One region of the Streptomyces sp. NPDC001219 genome, then DNA from elsewhere that is predicted to be linked to it. Evidence: riboswitches for the same ligand, from Rfam matches in the RefSeq annotation. Region 1 holds a riboswitch; the other holds the start of a gene.
What was found. A riboswitch is a leader RNA that binds a small molecule or an ion and turns the genes downstream of it on or off. The one in region 1 is predicted to bind glycine.
Positions count from the first base shown of each region.

Region 2: it holds a riboswitch for glycine, as region 1 does, so the genes downstream of both, gcvP (aminomethyl-transferring glycine dehydrogenase) here and gcvT (glycine cleavage system aminomethyltransferase GcvT) in region 1, are expected to answer to the same signal.

Region 1 is NZ_JBSFJF010000023.1:54,680-62,291, forward strand. It holds gene ACWC9R_RS17435 (APC family permease) at 1-1,606, opposite strand, end outside; gene glyA (serine hydroxymethyltransferase) at 1,845-3,104, opposite strand; gene gcvH (glycine cleavage system protein GcvH) at 3,232-3,609, opposite strand; gene gcvT (glycine cleavage system aminomethyltransferase GcvT) at 3,752-4,879, opposite strand; glycine riboswitch at 4,913-5,025, opposite strand; glycine riboswitch at 5,026-5,121, opposite strand; gene ACWC9R_RS17455 (AAA family ATPase) at 5,343-6,068, shown strand; gene ACWC9R_RS17460 (enhanced serine sensitivity protein SseB) at 6,158-6,964, shown strand; gene ACWC9R_RS17465 (enhanced serine sensitivity protein SseB C-terminal domain-containing protein) at 7,037-7,612, shown strand, end outside.
Region 2 is NZ_JBSFJF010000070.1:4,713-12,324, forward strand. It holds gene ACWC9R_RS30915 (small basic family protein) at 1-90, shown strand, start outside; gene ACWC9R_RS30920 (DUF881 domain-containing protein) at 96-1,154, shown strand; gene ACWC9R_RS30925 (FHA domain-containing protein) at 1,273-2,121, shown strand; gene ftsR (transcriptional regulator FtsR) at 2,139-2,885, shown strand; gene ACWC9R_RS30935 (bifunctional nuclease family protein) at 2,942-3,415, shown strand; gene ACWC9R_RS30940 (MerR family transcriptional regulator) at 3,603-4,208, shown strand; gene ACWC9R_RS30945 (DNA polymerase IV) at 4,276-5,739, shown strand; gene ACWC9R_RS30950 (PRC-barrel domain-containing protein) at 5,649-6,032, opposite strand; glycine riboswitch at 6,147-6,243, shown strand; gene gcvP (aminomethyl-transferring glycine dehydrogenase) at 6,431-7,612, shown strand, end outside.

The DNA.
Region 1 (7,612 bases):
GTGCGTGGGCCCTGACCCCGGAGCGCACCGCCCAGAAGTAGAAGAGCGGGGCGGTGACCGCGATCACAGCGGTGCCCAGCTCGCCGGGGAGGAGGCCCCGGCCGCCGAACTCCTCGCCGCCCAGCGCGGAGACCGTGGCCGTCCACACCAGGAAGAGGATCATCCACCAGGCCGGGGCGAACTGCCGCAGCAGGCCCGCCGCCCGGCCGCCCTCGCCGGCCGCCCCGTTGCCTCGCGCGATCCGGTCCCGGCGCCACAGCACCACGGCGGCGACCGGCGCGGACACCAGCGTCAACAGCGTGATCTTGCCCGTCTCCGGCCACTTCGACCAGTACAGCGCGCAGGCGGCGAAGGCGAAGGTGACCGGGCACAGCACCCCGGCGGCCGGCAGCCGGAAGGGACGGGGCAGGTCCGGGCGGGTCCGCCGCAGCACCCCCACCGCGACCGGGCCGATCAGATACGAGATGACCATGGCCGCCGAGACCACCCCGGCCAGCGCCTGCCAGCTGCGGCCGACGGTGAGCAGCAGTACGACGGAGAAGCCGAGGTTGAGCCACATCGCGGGGCGGGCGGTGCCGTAGCGGGGGTGCACGGCCGCCAGCTTCCGGGGGAAGAACCCGGTCTCGGCGAGGTTGGTGACCATGTAAGCGGCCGAGGCGACATTGGCGATGTTGGACCCGGCCGGCGAGATGAAGGCGCCGAACTGGAGCATGGTGACCACCCAGTGCAGCATCAGCAGCCCCGCCAGGTCGGCGAACGGAGAGTTGAGGTTCACGCCCTGCCAGCCGCCGGACCGCTCCAGCAGCTCCGGCGGCACCGAGCCGAGGTACGCGGCCTGCAGCGCCAGGTAGATCACCAGGCCCAGCGCGAGCGCGCCGACCAGGGCGAGCGGGATGGCCCGGCCCGGGTTCTTGGCGGCCCCGCCGAGGTTGACCACGGCCTGGAAGCCGTTGAAGGCGAAGACCACACCGCAGGTGGTGACGGCGGTGAGCACGGCCGGCCAGCCGTACGGGGCGAAGCCGCCGTGCGCGGTGAAGTTCGAGGTGTGGAAGCCGGACCCGATCAGGGCGACCACCGCCAGCACCGGGATGGCGAACTTGACCAGGGTGAGCACCGTGTTGGCGCGGGCCAGCAGCTGCACCGACCAGAAGCAGGTCAGCCAGAGCGCGAGGGTCAGGACCAGCGCCATCGCCGTGCCGGACAGGGTCAGCTGATGGGTGGCCGGATCGACCAGGCCCTGCGCCCAGTCGAAGCTCCAGGACGTCATGTACTGGGTGGCGGCGATCGACTCGATCGGGATCAGCGAGGCGGTCGCGATCCACACCGCCCAGCCGGTGAGGAAGCCGAGGACCGGGCCGTGCGAGAGGTGCCCGTAGCGGGCCATCCCGCCGGGGATCGGGTAGGCCGAGCCGACCTCCGCATACGACATCGCGATCATGCCGATGAAGATCACGCCGATCACCCAGGCGACCAGTGCGGCGGGGCCCGCCACCTGGGCGGCGGAGCCGGCTCCGAAGAGCCATCCGGAGCCGAAGATCGAGCCTATGCCGATCATGATCAGGGCGAAGAGGCTGAGCCCCTTGCGCCCGCCGGCGCTCATGTCCATGGAAAGTGTCGTCCGTCCTGCTGGTGCCGCATGCCCCCTCGCTGCCGAAGGGCCGTTGACGTATGCCGCCGACACCTTATTTCGGCCAAATGACAGGAATGGCACCGCGCTGTCGGCCCCCCGGCGCGCACCGGCCCCCGCACACCGTGAGCCCGGGGCCAACAGCCCCGGGCTCACGGCCCGTTCACGCCCGGACCGCCGTCAGCCGGCGGTCCGGGAGATCACCGCATGAGACGCGTCACAGCGCCGGGTAGAGCGGGAACTTCTCCGCGAGCGCGGTGACCCGGGCCTTGAGGGCCTCGGTGTCGTGGCCCGGCTTGAGGGTCTCGGCGATGATGTCGGCGACCTCGCGGAAGTCCTCGGCCTGGAAGCCGCGGGTGGCCAGGGCCGGGGTGCCGATCCGCAGGCCGGAGGTGACCATCGGCGGGCGGGGGTCGTTCGGGATCGCGTTGCGGTTGACGGTGATGCCGACCTCGTGGAGACGGTCCTCGGCCTGCTGGCCGTCCAGCTCGGAGTCGCGCAGGTCGACCAGGACGAGGTGGACGTCGGTGCCGCCGGACAGCACCGAGACGCCGTACTCCTTGACGTCGTCCTGGACGAGACGCTCGGCCAGGATGCGGGCGCCGTCCAGGGTGCGCTGCTGGCGCTCCTTGAAGTCCTCGGACGCGGCGACCTTGAAGGAGACGGCCTTGGCGGCGATGACGTGCTCCAGCGGGCCGCCCTGCTGACCGGGGAAGACCGCTGAGTTGATCTTCTTGGCCAGCTCCTGGGTGGACAGGATCACACCGCCGCGGGGACCGCCGAGGGTCTTGTGGGTGGTGGTGGTGACCACGTGGGCGTGCGGCACGGGGGAGGGGTGCAGACCCGCCGCGACCAGGCCGGCGAAGTGCGCCATGTCGACCATGAGGTAGGCGCCCACCTCGTCGGCGATCCGGCGGAACGCGGCGAAGTCGAGCTGGCGCGGGTAGGCGGACCAGCCGGCCACGATCAGCTTGGGGCGGTGCTCCTTGGCGAGGCGCTCGACCTCCTCCATGTCGACCAGGTTCGACTTCTCGTCGACGTGGTAGGGCACCACGTTGTAGAGCTTGCCGGAGAAGTTGATCTTCATGCCGTGGGTGAGGTGGCCGCCGTGGGCGAGGTTGAGGCCCAGGATGGTGTCGCCCGGCTTGATGAGGGCGAACATGGCGGCGGCGTTGGCCTGCGCACCGGAGTGCGGCTGCACGTTGGCGGCCTCGGCGCCGAAGAGCGCCTTGATGCGGTCGATGGCGATCTGCTCGACCACGTCGACGTGCTCACAGCCGCCGTAGTAGCGGCGGCCGGGGTAGCCCTCGGCGTACTTGTTGGTGAGGACGGAGCCCTGGGCCTCCATGACGGCGACGGGGGCGAAGTTCTCCGACGCGATCATCTCGAGGGTGGACTGCTGGCGGTGGAGCTCGGCGTCGACGGCGGCGGCGACGTCGGGGTCGAGCTCATGGAGGGAGCTGTTCAGAAGCGACATGAGATCTTCCTGGGGAGTCAGGCGGTGCGCGGGGCCCCCGGACGGGGTCCGGGGGGCTTCCACACGGGCGGTGGCGGGTCGGAGGTCCCCCGTCCGGGCGGCGCCGGGAGCGGGGGCGAGCCGGGGCTCAGCTCTGGATGAAGGCGGCGTACTCGTCGGCCGAGAGCAGGTCGCCCGGCTCGCCGCTGATCTTCACCTTGAACAGCCAACCGCCCTCGAACGGGGCGGAGTTCACCAGTGAGGGGTCGGTGACGACGTCCTCGTTGATCTCGGTGATCTCACCGTCGACGGGCGAGTAGAGGTCGCTGACCGACTTGGTCGACTCCAGCTCGCCGCAGGTCTCGCCCGCCGCGACCGTGGAACCGACCTCAGGGAGCTGGACGAACACGACGTCGCCGAGCGCGTTGGCCGCGTGCTCGGTGATGCCGACCGTCGAGGCGCCGTCCTCGGCGCCCGACAGCCACTCGTGCTCCTTGCTGTAGCGCAGCTGCTGGGGGTTGCTCATGGCTCGATTCTCCTGTACGCGAGGGTGTGATCGTGAAGGGGGGCACTCCCCCAGCCACCGCTGGGGGTACCCCCACCCGGACCGGGTCCGGGGGAGTCCCGGGGGTGGCGGGACGCGGGGGGCGCGCCGCCGCCGGTGGCCGCTACTTCTGCCGCTTGTAGAACGGCAGAGCGGTGACCTCGTACGGCTCATGGCTTCCACGGATGTCCACACAGACACCCTCGGTGCCCGGCGTGGCGTACGCCGCGTCGACATAGGCGATGGCGACGGGCTTGCCGAGCGTGGGGGAGGGGGCCCCGGAGGTGACCTCGCCGATGACCGTGCCGTCGGCCGTGACGACCGGGTATCCGGCGCGCGGCACCCGGCGGCCCTGGGCGATCAGGCCGACCAGCTTGCGCGGCGGCCGGGTCTCGGCGCGTTCGGCGGCCGTGGCCAGTGCCGCGCGGCCCACGAAGTCTCCGCCGTTGGAGGTCTTCTCGAACTTCACGACCCGGCCCAGGCCCGCGTCGAACGGCGTGGTCGCGGTGGTCAGCTCGTGCCCGTACAGCGGCATGCCCGCCTCCAGGCGCAGGGTGTCCCGGCAGGACAGCCCGCAGGGCACCAGCCCGGTGTCCTTGCCCGCCGCGGTCAGCGCCTCCCAGAGGGCGACCGCGTCGGCCGGCCGGACGAACAGCTCGAAGCCGTCCTCACCGGTGTAGCCGGTACGGGCGATCAGGGCCTGCACCCCGGCGACCGTGCCGGGCAGCCCCGCGTAGTACTTCAGCCCGTCCAGATCGGCGTCCGTGAGCTGCTTGAGGATGCCGGGGGACTCCGGGCCCTGCACCGCGAGCAGCGCGTAGGCGTCCCGGTCGTCGCGGATCGCGGCGTCGAAGCCGCCCGCCCGCGCGGTCAGCGCGTCCAGCACCACCTGGGCGTTGGAGGCGTTGGCGACGACCATGTACTCCTGGTCGGCGAGGCGGTAGACGATCAGGTCGTCGAGGATGCCGCCGGCCTCCTCGCAGATCATGGTGTAGCGGGCGCGGCCCGTCTTGACGCCGCCGATGTTGCCGACCAGCGCGTAGTCGAGGAGGTCGGCGGCCTGCGGGCCGGTGACGGTGATCTCGCCCATGTGGGAGAGGTCGAAGAGGCCGGCGCGGGTGCGGACGGCGACATGTTCGTCGCGCTCGCTGCTGTAGCGCAGCGGCATGTCCCAGCCGGCGAAGTCGGTCATGGTCGCGCCGAGCGCGCGATGGGTGGCGTCCAGCGCGGTGCGACGGGGGGCATCAGTCATGGTTCTGGGCTCCCAGGCAGGGGTGACAAGACGTTCTCCCCATCTGTCATCGGAACCTGAGAGGTTCACCGGGATACCGCGAACGGACCCGGTTTGCACCTTGGGTGGAGCCGGCCCACGGGCTGCGGCTCGCTTTTCAGATCTGCCTCGCCCGCGCGGTATAGGGGCCTGAGAGATTCAAGGGAGGACTTGCTCCTTCGGCGCCCCGCCATCACGGCCGGGGACTCTCCCGCGCAGGTTACAAGCGGCCGGTATGCAGTTGGCGGTGCACGGGTGAGCTGTGATGTGCACGTGGCGGCCACATCATTACACGGGAACGCCGGATAAAGGAGCCCCAGCCGCCGTACCGTCCACGACATGGGCGGATCGCACAATCACCTTGATGGGCATTACCTTTTCTTGACACTCTGCGGGTAGGGGACGGAACCAAACCGGACCAGAACGGGCGGGGAGGGCGATCACGGTGCACAGTGAAGCGGCATTCGGGGCGACTTCAGGGGTCGTGCCCCCGGGCGCCGCGCCGGCGGCGCCGTCCGCCGCCAGGACCCGGACCGGCCGTGCGCCGCGGTCCGTCCTCCGGCCGGGGCGCGGCGCCGCGGTCGTGGACCTGCGGGGCGAGGCGCGGGCCCCGGGCGCCGCCGAGCTGCGGTTCCCGGCCGGCGACCTGGTGGTGGTCTCCGGGCTGCCGGGCAGCGGCAAGAGCACCTTCATGCACCGCGTCGTACCGCCCCTGGACGGGCGCGGCGCCGAGGTGTACCGCATCGACTCACAGGACGTCCGCGAGCGCTGGGAGCGCGGCAGGCTGCGCCGGCTGCCGTACGGCCTCTACCGCCCGCTGGTGCGGGCCGCCCACTATCTGACCCTGCGCCGCGCACTGCGCTCCGGTCACAGCGTGGTGGTGCACGACTGCGGAACTCTGGCGTGGGTGCGCCGCTGGATCGCGCGCGCGGCGCTGCGCGGCGGCCGCGGTGCGCATCTGGTGCTGCTCGACGTGGCACCCGAGGTGGCGCTCTCCGGCCAGGAGTCACGGGGACGCGGGGTGTCCGGGTACGCCTTCGCACGCCACCGCGGGGCGGTGGGCCGACTGGTCGGCGCCGCCGAGTCGGCCCGGCTGCCGGAGGGCTTCCGCTCGGCCGTCCTCCTCGACCGGCGCGCGGCCGGCGCGCTGGAGACGCTCACGTTCCACTAGTCGCCGGACACCGCCCCCGCACGCCACCGCGCGCGTCTTCTCGTTTAGTGTCTTTGGCCAGATGGCGCGGTTGGGAACGGGTGGGACACATGACATTTCCGGAGCAGGGGATACCGCAGCTGGCATGGCCGGCGAACGAGCTCGAAGAGGTGCTGTCCGCTTCGGTCGGACACCCGGGCGCCGGGGGCCGGATCGTCGAGGTCCTCGGCCGTAGCCGGCTGTGGGTGCCGCTGCCCGAAGGCGGCGGCCCGGAGAGCGCGGGCCCCGGCGCGGGCGGCCTCGACCTGCCCACCGTCGAGCTCGACGGTGCGCCCTACGTCCCGGTCTACAGCTCCGAGCAGGAGTTCCTGCGGGTGATCGGCTCGCACATGTCCTTCACCGTCGCCCCGGCACGGGAGTTCGCCCGCGGGCTGCCGCCGCAGCTCGGTATCGCGGTCAACCCCGACGGCACGGTCGGCGTCCCGCTGCCGCCGCCCGCGGTGGCCGAGCTGTGCCGGGACCGGCATGGGGGCCACCACGACATCGAGGGGTTGCCGAGCGGCGGCCGGGTGCGGCTCTTCGAGCCGGACTGGCAGGACGAGCCGGTGGACTTCCTGGCCGCGGCCGGACTGGAGTTCTCCGGCGCCGGAATTGTCCTGAGTGCCCGGCGTGCCCTGGCAAGCGTCGAGGGCGACACGCCCGCGCTGTTCGTCGGTGTTCAGGTCGCCGCCGACGTCGTCGCCCTCCAGGACGGCACCGCCCGCCAGGCGGTACTGTCAGCCCTGGGACGTGCGCTCGGCACGGTGCCGCTGCCCTGGCCCGTTCAGCTCGTCATGCTCGACCTCGCCCAGGGTGACCCGGTCGCCGGCTGGATGCTGGAGCGTGTGCGGCCCTTCTACGCCCGGGACCACTCGTAGGGCAAGCCCTAAGCTGGTTGGATGACAGGCGGGCGCACCCCACGTGCCCTGCCGAGAGAAGGGACGGACCACGTGAGCGCGGGTGCGCATCAGGGACCGGCGGCGGCCGGACAGCTGGAGCAGCTGCTCCAGCAGATCTCGCCCGGCCGTTACGACGCCTATGAAGCACTGCTGCACGCGCTCGCCGCGGGCCAGGTCTGGATGCTGCTCTGGCAGGGCCGGGCCGGTATGCCCGACGCGCAGTACGGAAACATGGAGGTCGAGGGCCTCGGCTACGCGCCGTGTGTGACCTCGGCGCCCGAACTCGCCGCCTCCGGCTGGAACCGCGACCACGAGGTGGTCACCGGCCCGGAGATCGCCGCCGCGCTCTTCCCCGACCGCTGGGGCCTGTGGCTGAATCCGCACGCCCCCGGCGGCGGTGTCGGTATCCCCTGGCTCGATCTGCGCCGGATCGCCGGCGGCCTCGACCGGCTGCCCGCCGGCCCGCTGCGGATCTCGGAACCGGTCATCGACATCCCGCAGTTCTACGCACTCCTCGCCCAGAACGCGCACCGTACGCCCGCGGTGCGGTCGCTGCGCCGGGCCTGGGTGCAGCCCGCGCTCGGTGCCCCGTATCTGGCGATCGGCCTGGATCTGTACGACACCGGC
Region 2 (7,612 bases), on a different contig from region 1:
GCCCAACTCTCCACCGGCGTCGTCGTGGTGCTGGGTATCCGGATCTTCTCCAACGCCGCCGCGATCCGCCGGCACGTCTTCAGGGCGTGAGGCGGATGACCGAGGACCAGGCCCCGGAGCCGGAGAAGCCCGAGCCGGAGAAGAAGGCCGAGCTGGAGAAGAACCAGCCGGAGCGGAAACCGGAGCAGGCGAAGGCGGCGGAGGGGACGGAACCGGAGCGGACGGAGCCGGAGCGGACGGAGCCGGAGCCGGACGGTGGCCCGGCCGGCCGGCGTCCGATGCCGCCCGCGAGCTGGAACACCCCCGAGCCGGCGGAGTCCGGTGACGGAGCCGAAGCCCAGGAACCGGACAGTGCTGGACAGAAGCAGGGCAAAGGGGCAGACTCCTCGACCCCGGACGTCGTTGCCGATGACGACGGGGGTGCGGAACGCCCGAAGACCGGTCGGGAGCGGCTCGTTGCGAGTCTGTGGCCGCCGCGGCTGACCCGGGCTCAACTGATCGTCGCGCTGCTGCTGTTCATTCTCGGCCTCGGCCTGGCGATTCAGGTACGTTCCACAAGTGACAGCAGTGCGCTGAGAGGTGCGCGCCAGGAGGACCTGGTGCGCATTCTGGACGAGCTGGACAACCGCTCCCAGCGGTTGACCGATGAACAGCGGCGCCTGGAAGGGCAGAAGACCGAGCTGGAGAACAGCTCGGACCAGGCCGAGGAGGCCCGTAAGCAGACCGTGGAGAAGGAACAGCAGCTGGGCGTGCTGGCCGGGACCGTCGCGGCACGGGGGCCCGGCATCAACCTGACCATCGACGACCCGACGCACTCCGTGGAGGCGGACAAGCTGCTGGACACCATCCAGGAACTGCGGGCGGCCGGCGCGGAGGCCATCCAGGTCAACGACGTACGGGTCGTCGCGGACAGCTATCTCTCGGATGTCCGGGGTGGCGTGGAGATCGACGGCAAGCGCGTCATGCAGCCGTTCCGCTTCAAGGTCATCGGCAAGCCGGAGGACTTGGAACCGGCGCTGAACATCCCTGGCGGAGTGGTCCAGACTCTGGAGAAGGAGCAGGCCAAGGTGTCTGTGACCCGTGAGGAGAAGATCATTGTGAACGCCTTGCGAGAGGCGAAGCGGCCTGACTACGCTCGGTTGTCATCTCAGTGAGGCGTGCACGTATGTCGAGTGCCCGGGAAGGGCATGAGGTAGCGGGGGGTCGACGCACCGTGCGTGTGGTGTGTGGTGGAAACTGTCTGAAGGCCACGGACGTTCACAGGATGTCCGGATGGGCCGGTGTGTGCATCGAGGGTTCGTCCTGCCCCACGGGCGGGTCTGTTTCGTTCAAGGGGAATCGCCCGTGAAGTTGTTTGGAAAGCTTTTTGGCAAGAGCGCACGCCAGGAGGGCGACAGCGGCTCGGCGCGGCACCGCGCTCCGCGTCAGCCCGACGAGAGCGGCGCGTCCGAGGACCGTCCGCTCTTCCGTGACGAGGTCAGCAGTCCGTCCGGGGGGTACGGCGCGGGTTCTGTTGACCCCTCCGGTGCCGGCCGCATAGGTTCCCAGGAACCATCAGCCGCACACACGGGTGGAGGGTCGGCCTTGCCGGTTTGTACGAGGTGTGGGAACCAGAACGCCGAGGCGAGCCGGTTCTGCTCCAACTGTGGCGCGCCGCTGCGTGCGGGTGCCCAGCCCGAGCGGGCGTCCGAGACGACGTCGACCATCTCCATTTCGGGGCTGGAGGCCTACGACTCGGAGACGACGGGCCAGAATCTGGCGCCGTCGCTGTCGCCCGAGGCCCAGGCGGCCGTGGACGCTCTCCCGTTGGGATCGGCGCTGCTGGTCGTCCGCCGGGGGCCGAACTCGGGCAGCCGCTTCCTGCTGGACAGCGAGCTGACCACGGCCGGCCGGCATCCGCAGGGCGACATCTTCCTCGACGATGTGACGGTCTCGCGTCGGCACGTGGAATTCCGTCGCGGTTCCGACGGTCTCTTCACCGTCGCCGACGTCGGCAGCCTGAACGGCACCTACGTCAACCGTGAGCGGATCGACTCCGTCGCCCTCGCGACCGGCGACGAGGTCCAGATCGGCAAGTTCCGTCTGGTCTTCTACGCGAGCCAGCGAGGCGCCGGTATCTGACCGGCCGGGGAAGGCGTATGCGCGATACACCGAAAGGCGGCGCCGGTTCTGCCGGTGCCGCCTCCTCGGATGGCAAGCCGGTGAGCATCGGCACGGTGCTCACCCAGCTGCGCGAGGAGTTTCCCGAGGTCACCATCTCCAAGATTCGCTTCCTGGAGGCCGAGGGACTCGTCGAGCCGAAGCGCACGCCTTCCGGCTACCGCAAATTCACGCAGGACGATGTCGGGCGGCTGGCCGCCGTCCTGCGGATGCAGCGGGACCACTATCTGCCGCTCAAGGTCATCCGGGAGCATCTCGACGCTCTGGCGCGCGGTGAGCAGGTGCCGCTGCCGGCCCCGGCCGCACCCACCCGGGATCTGGTCGAGGGCCTGCCCGACCCGGATACGGAGCCTCCGACGGCTGCCCGGATCGGCCGGGCCGAGCTGCTGGCCGCCGCGGACGTGGACGAGGCGGCGCTCGCCGACTGGGAGTCCTACGGACTCATCGTCCCCCATGCGGACGGCGGATACGACATCGAGGCCGTCACGGTCGCCAAACTTGTCGCGGACCTGGGCCGATTCGGTCTGGAGCCGCGGCATCTGCGTGCGGTGAAGGCGGCGGCCGAGCGCGAGGCGGGCCTGGTCGAACAGGTCGTTGCACCCCTTCGGCGGCACCGTAACCCGCAGACCAGGGCGCATGCCGAAGCCACCGCCAGGGAGCTGGCGACGCTGTCCGTACGGCTCCACGCGGCCTTGCTGCAGAGCGCGCTGCGGGTCCGCCCGTAGCGAGCAAACGAGTGCCCGACTACCCAAACCTGCCGGGCACGTCCTAGGGTTGCTGTGTGAACGAGCTCGACGTCGTGGGTGTCCGGGTGGAAATGCCTTCCAGCCAACCGATCGTGCTCCTGCGGGAGGTGGGAGGCGATCGATACTTGCCCATTTGGATCGGGCCAGGGGAGGCCACCGCCATCGCCTTTGCCCAGCAGGGCATGGTCCCTGCCAGGCCGCTGACGCACGACCTTTTCAAGGACGTGCTGGAAGCGGTGGGCCAGGAGCTGACGCAGGTCCGCATCACGGATCTGCGCGAGGGGGTTTTCTATGCCGAACTTGTCTTCGCGAGCGGGGTCGAGGTCAGTGCGCGTCCGTCGGACGCGATAGCGCTGGCCCTGCGCACCGGAACGCCGATCTTCGGTACGGACGGTGTGCTGGACGACGCGGGGATCGCCATCCCGGACGAGCAGGAGGACGAGGTGGAGAAGTTCCGCGAGTTCCTCGACCAGATCTCGCCCGAGGACTTCGGGACCAACAGCCAGTGATATCGGCCAGTCGAACCGCCTGATTCCGGCCAAACAATCAGGCCTTCCCCGTGCGAGGTCACGAGAAACCACTCGTAGGGTGATTATCACTCGGCGTGGCGAGCGCGGCGATCGTTGACGCACCCCGAGTGACTGCATACCGTCGATGTGGCAGGTCCCGTCCGGGACGTGGAGGACGGAGGGCGGCGTGGCAATCACCGGCGACGGTATGGCGGCGGAAGGGGCGTTGCCGCTCCACTCGAGCGCGGCAGCGAACCCTGCGCCGGCACCGGCCGCGGCGGTGTCGGGGGACTGCGAGGCTCAGAACATCGGCTATCGCGGCCCGACCGCTTGTGCGGCAGCGGGCATCACTTATCGGCAGCTCGACTACTGGGCGCGTACGGGCCTGGTGGAGCCGAGCATCCGGCCGGCCTACGGCTCCGGCACCCAGCGGCTCTACAGTTTCCGGGACGTCGTGGTCCTGAAGATCGTCAAGCGGCTGCTGGACACCGGGGTGTCGCTGCAGAACATCCGCACTGCCGTCCAGCATCTGCGCTCGCGCGGGCTGGCGGATCTGACGCGGATGACGCTGATGAGCGATGGCGCGACGGTCTACGAGTGCACCTCGCCCGACCAGGTCGTGGATCTGCTCCAGGGCGGTCAGGGCGTCTTCGGGATCGCCGTCGGAGTGGTCTGGCGGGACGTGGAGGGCGCGCTGTCACAGCTCCACGGGGAGCGCGTCGACACCGGCGAGACGCTGATCGGGAAGAACCCGCAGGACGAGCTGGCGCGGCGGCGTCACCGCGCGGGCTGAGTCCCCGGGCGGAGCGCGCGGCCCGGCATGGGGCCGATTGTCAGTGGCATGGGGCAGCATCGGAGATGTGAGACCCGCGCCGACGATCCTGCATCTGGACATGGATGCGTTCTTCGCGGCCGCCGAGCAGGCGGCCAAACCGAGCCTGCGCGGAAAACCGGTGGTGGTCGGCGGCGTCGGCGGGCGCGGTGTGGTCTCCACGGCCTCGTACGAGGCGCGGGTGTTCGGGGTCCGGTCCGCGATGCCGACGGCCCAGGCCCGTCGGCTGTGTCCCAACGCCGCCTATCTCAGCCCTCGCTTCACCCTGTACCGCCAGGTGAGTGAGGCGGTGATGGAGCTGCTGCACGCGCTGTCGCCGTTGGTGGAGCCGCTGAGCCTGGACGAGGCGTTCGTCGATCTGGAGGCGGGCGGGGTGCCGGCCGAGTCGGCGGCCGTACGGGCCGTGGGGGAGCAGCTGCGGCGGGACATCCGGTCCGCGACGGGGCTGACCGGCTCGGTCGGGCTGGCCGGGGCGAAGATGCTGGCGAAGATCGCCTCCGAGGCGGCCAAGCCGGACGGCCTGGTGGTGATCGAGCCGGGCACGGAACGGGAGCTGCTGGGGCCGATGACGGTGCGGACGCTGCCCGGGGTGGGGCCCGCGACGGCCGAGACGCTGCGCCGGGCCGGGATTCATACCGTTCAGGAGACCGCGGAGGCCGGTGAGGCCGAGCTGGTGCGGCTGCTGGGCAAGGCGCACGGCGCGGGGCTGTACGGGATGGCGCTGGGGCAGGACGACCGGCCGGTGGTGGCTGAGCGGGACGCCAAGTCGATCTCCGTCGAGGACACCTTCGAGGTGGACCTGACCGACCGGACGCGGGTGCGGAGCGAGGTGCTGCGGCTGGCGGACCGGTGCGTCCAGCGGCTGCGGGCGGCCGGGCGTTCCGGGCGGACGGTGGTCATCAAGGTGCGCAACTACGACTTTTCGACGCTGACCCGTTCCGAGACGCTCCGCGGACCCACCGACGATCCGGCGGTGATACGGGAGGCCGCTGTGCGCCTGCTGGAGACGGTGGACACCACCGGCGGGGTGCGGCTGCTGGGCGTGGGGGTCAGCGGGCTGGCGGACTTCACACAGGAGGACCTGTTCGCCCAGGTGGCGACGGAGCGGGAGGCGGCGGAGTCGGCCGCGGCGGCCGCTGCCGCGGCGGCGGAGCAGGCCGCCGGGGGCGCGGAGCGGCGGGAGGCCGAGGAGGAGCCGCCGCGGCGCTGGCATCCGGGGCTGGACGTGGTGCACGAGGAGTACGGCGCCGGCTGGGTGCAGGGGAGCGGGGTGGGGAGGGTGACCGTCCGCTTCGAAACGCCATGGTCCGCACCGGGGAGGGTGCGGACCTTCGCTGTCGAGGACCCGGCGCTGCGGCCGGGGGAGCCCCTGCCGCTGGTGGGCGGGGCGCCGGCGGATGGTCAGTCGTCCGAGCCGGCGATCTTGCCGAAGTTGGTGTCGCCGGAGCCCGGCACCGGATCAGAGGTCGGGGAAGAAATATCCAGGCGATAGTGGTGATAGAGCTGAAGTTCCTGCTCAGGGGAGAGGTGACGGCCCACGCCGAAGTCCGGGGCGTCCTTGATCAGTTTGCGGTCGTAAGGAATGTGCAGTCCCTCATCGACCATTTTGCTGGGCTCCAGGGGGACGAACGCATCCCGGCTGAAGAGTCCGGTGCGTACGGCCGCCCACTCCGGTTCCCCCGTCGCATCGTCGAGGTAGACCTCGTCGATGGTCCCTATTTTCGCGCCGTTACGGTCGAATGCTTTGCGGCCGATCAGGCTTCGGGGATCGATATCGGTTTGCACGGCCCCTCCAATTGGTCGCAACTGCCCTGTGACAACTACCAAACGGCACATTTCATGCCCCGGCCACTCGAAGGAGCCTTCGAGAGCCACGCTGGTAGGCTGGCGATTGGCCGCAGACCCCGTGCGGGAGAGTCCTTGTCGTTCGCGACCAGGGCGCCGAAGGAGCAACTCCTCCCCGGAATCTCTCAGGCACCCGTACCGCATGGACGAGGTCACTCTGGAAAGCAGGGCGGGCCACGGACGGCACAGCGCCGAGACCCCCCTCACCGACGGTGAAAGCCGGGCCGCTCCTGGGCGGGCCGGTGAAGCTCTCAGGTTAGATGACAGAGGGGGAGGCCGTCCGGGCACCCGCGCCGTGGTGCCCCTCGTAGGTCGCACCGACCAGGAGGCCCCCGCAGATGACCACCAATCGCATCTCCTTGACCGAGCTGGAAAGCGGCACCCCCTTCGAGCGCCGGCACATCGGTCCCGACCAGGCGGCGCAGGCGAAGATGCTCGCGCACATCGGCTTCGGGTCGCTGGACGAGCTCACCGCCACCGCCGTGCCCGATGTGATCAAGAGCGCCGAGGCGCTCGGCCTGCCGCAGGCCCGTACCGAGGCCGAGGTGCTCAAGGAGCTCCAGGGCCTGGCGGACCGCAACCAGGTCCTCGCTTCCATGATCGGTCTCGGCTACTACGGCACGTTCACCCCGCCGGTGATCCTGCGCAACGTCATGGAGAACCCGGCCTGGTACACGGCGTACACGCCCTACCAGCCGGAGATCTCGCAGGGCCGCCTGGAGGCGCTGCTGAACTTCCAGACCATGGTCGCCGACCTGACCGGACTGCCCACCTCCGGCTCCTCGCTGCTGGACGAGGGCACCGCCGCCGCTGAGGCGATGGCGCTCTCCCGCCGTGTCGGCAAGGTCAAGCAGGGTGTCTTCCTGGTCGACGCCGACTGTCTGCCGCAGACCGTCGCCGTGATCGAGACCCGTGCGGAGCCCACCGGCGTCGAGGTCGTGGTCGCGGACCTGTCCGACGGCATTCCGGCCGAGATCGCCGAGCGCGGTGTGTTCGGTGTGCTGCTCCAGTACCCGGGCGCCTCCGGTGCGGTGCGTGACCCCCGCGCCCTCATCGAGCAGGCCCACGAGCTGGGCGCGATCGTCACCGTCGCCGCCGACCTGCTCGCCCTGACGCTGCTCACCTCGCCCGGTGAGCTGGGCGCGGACATCGCCGTCGGCACCACCCAGCGCTTCGGTGTCCCGATGGGCTTCGGTGGACCGCACGCCGGCTTCATGGCTGTCCGTGACCAGTTCGCCCGCAGCCTCCCCGGCCGTCTCGTGGGCGTCTCCGTCGACGCCGACGGCAACAAGGCCTACCGGCTGGCGCTGCAGACCCGTGAGCAGCACATCCGCCGGGAGAAGGCCACCAGCAACATCTGCACCGCGCAGGTGCTGCTCGCCGTCATGGCCGGCATGTACGCGGTCTACCACGGGCCCGAGGGCCTGCGGACCATCGCCCGGCGCACCCACCGCTACGCCGCGGTCCTCGCCGAGGGCCTGCGGGCCGGCGGGGTGGAGATCGTGCACGACGCGTACTTC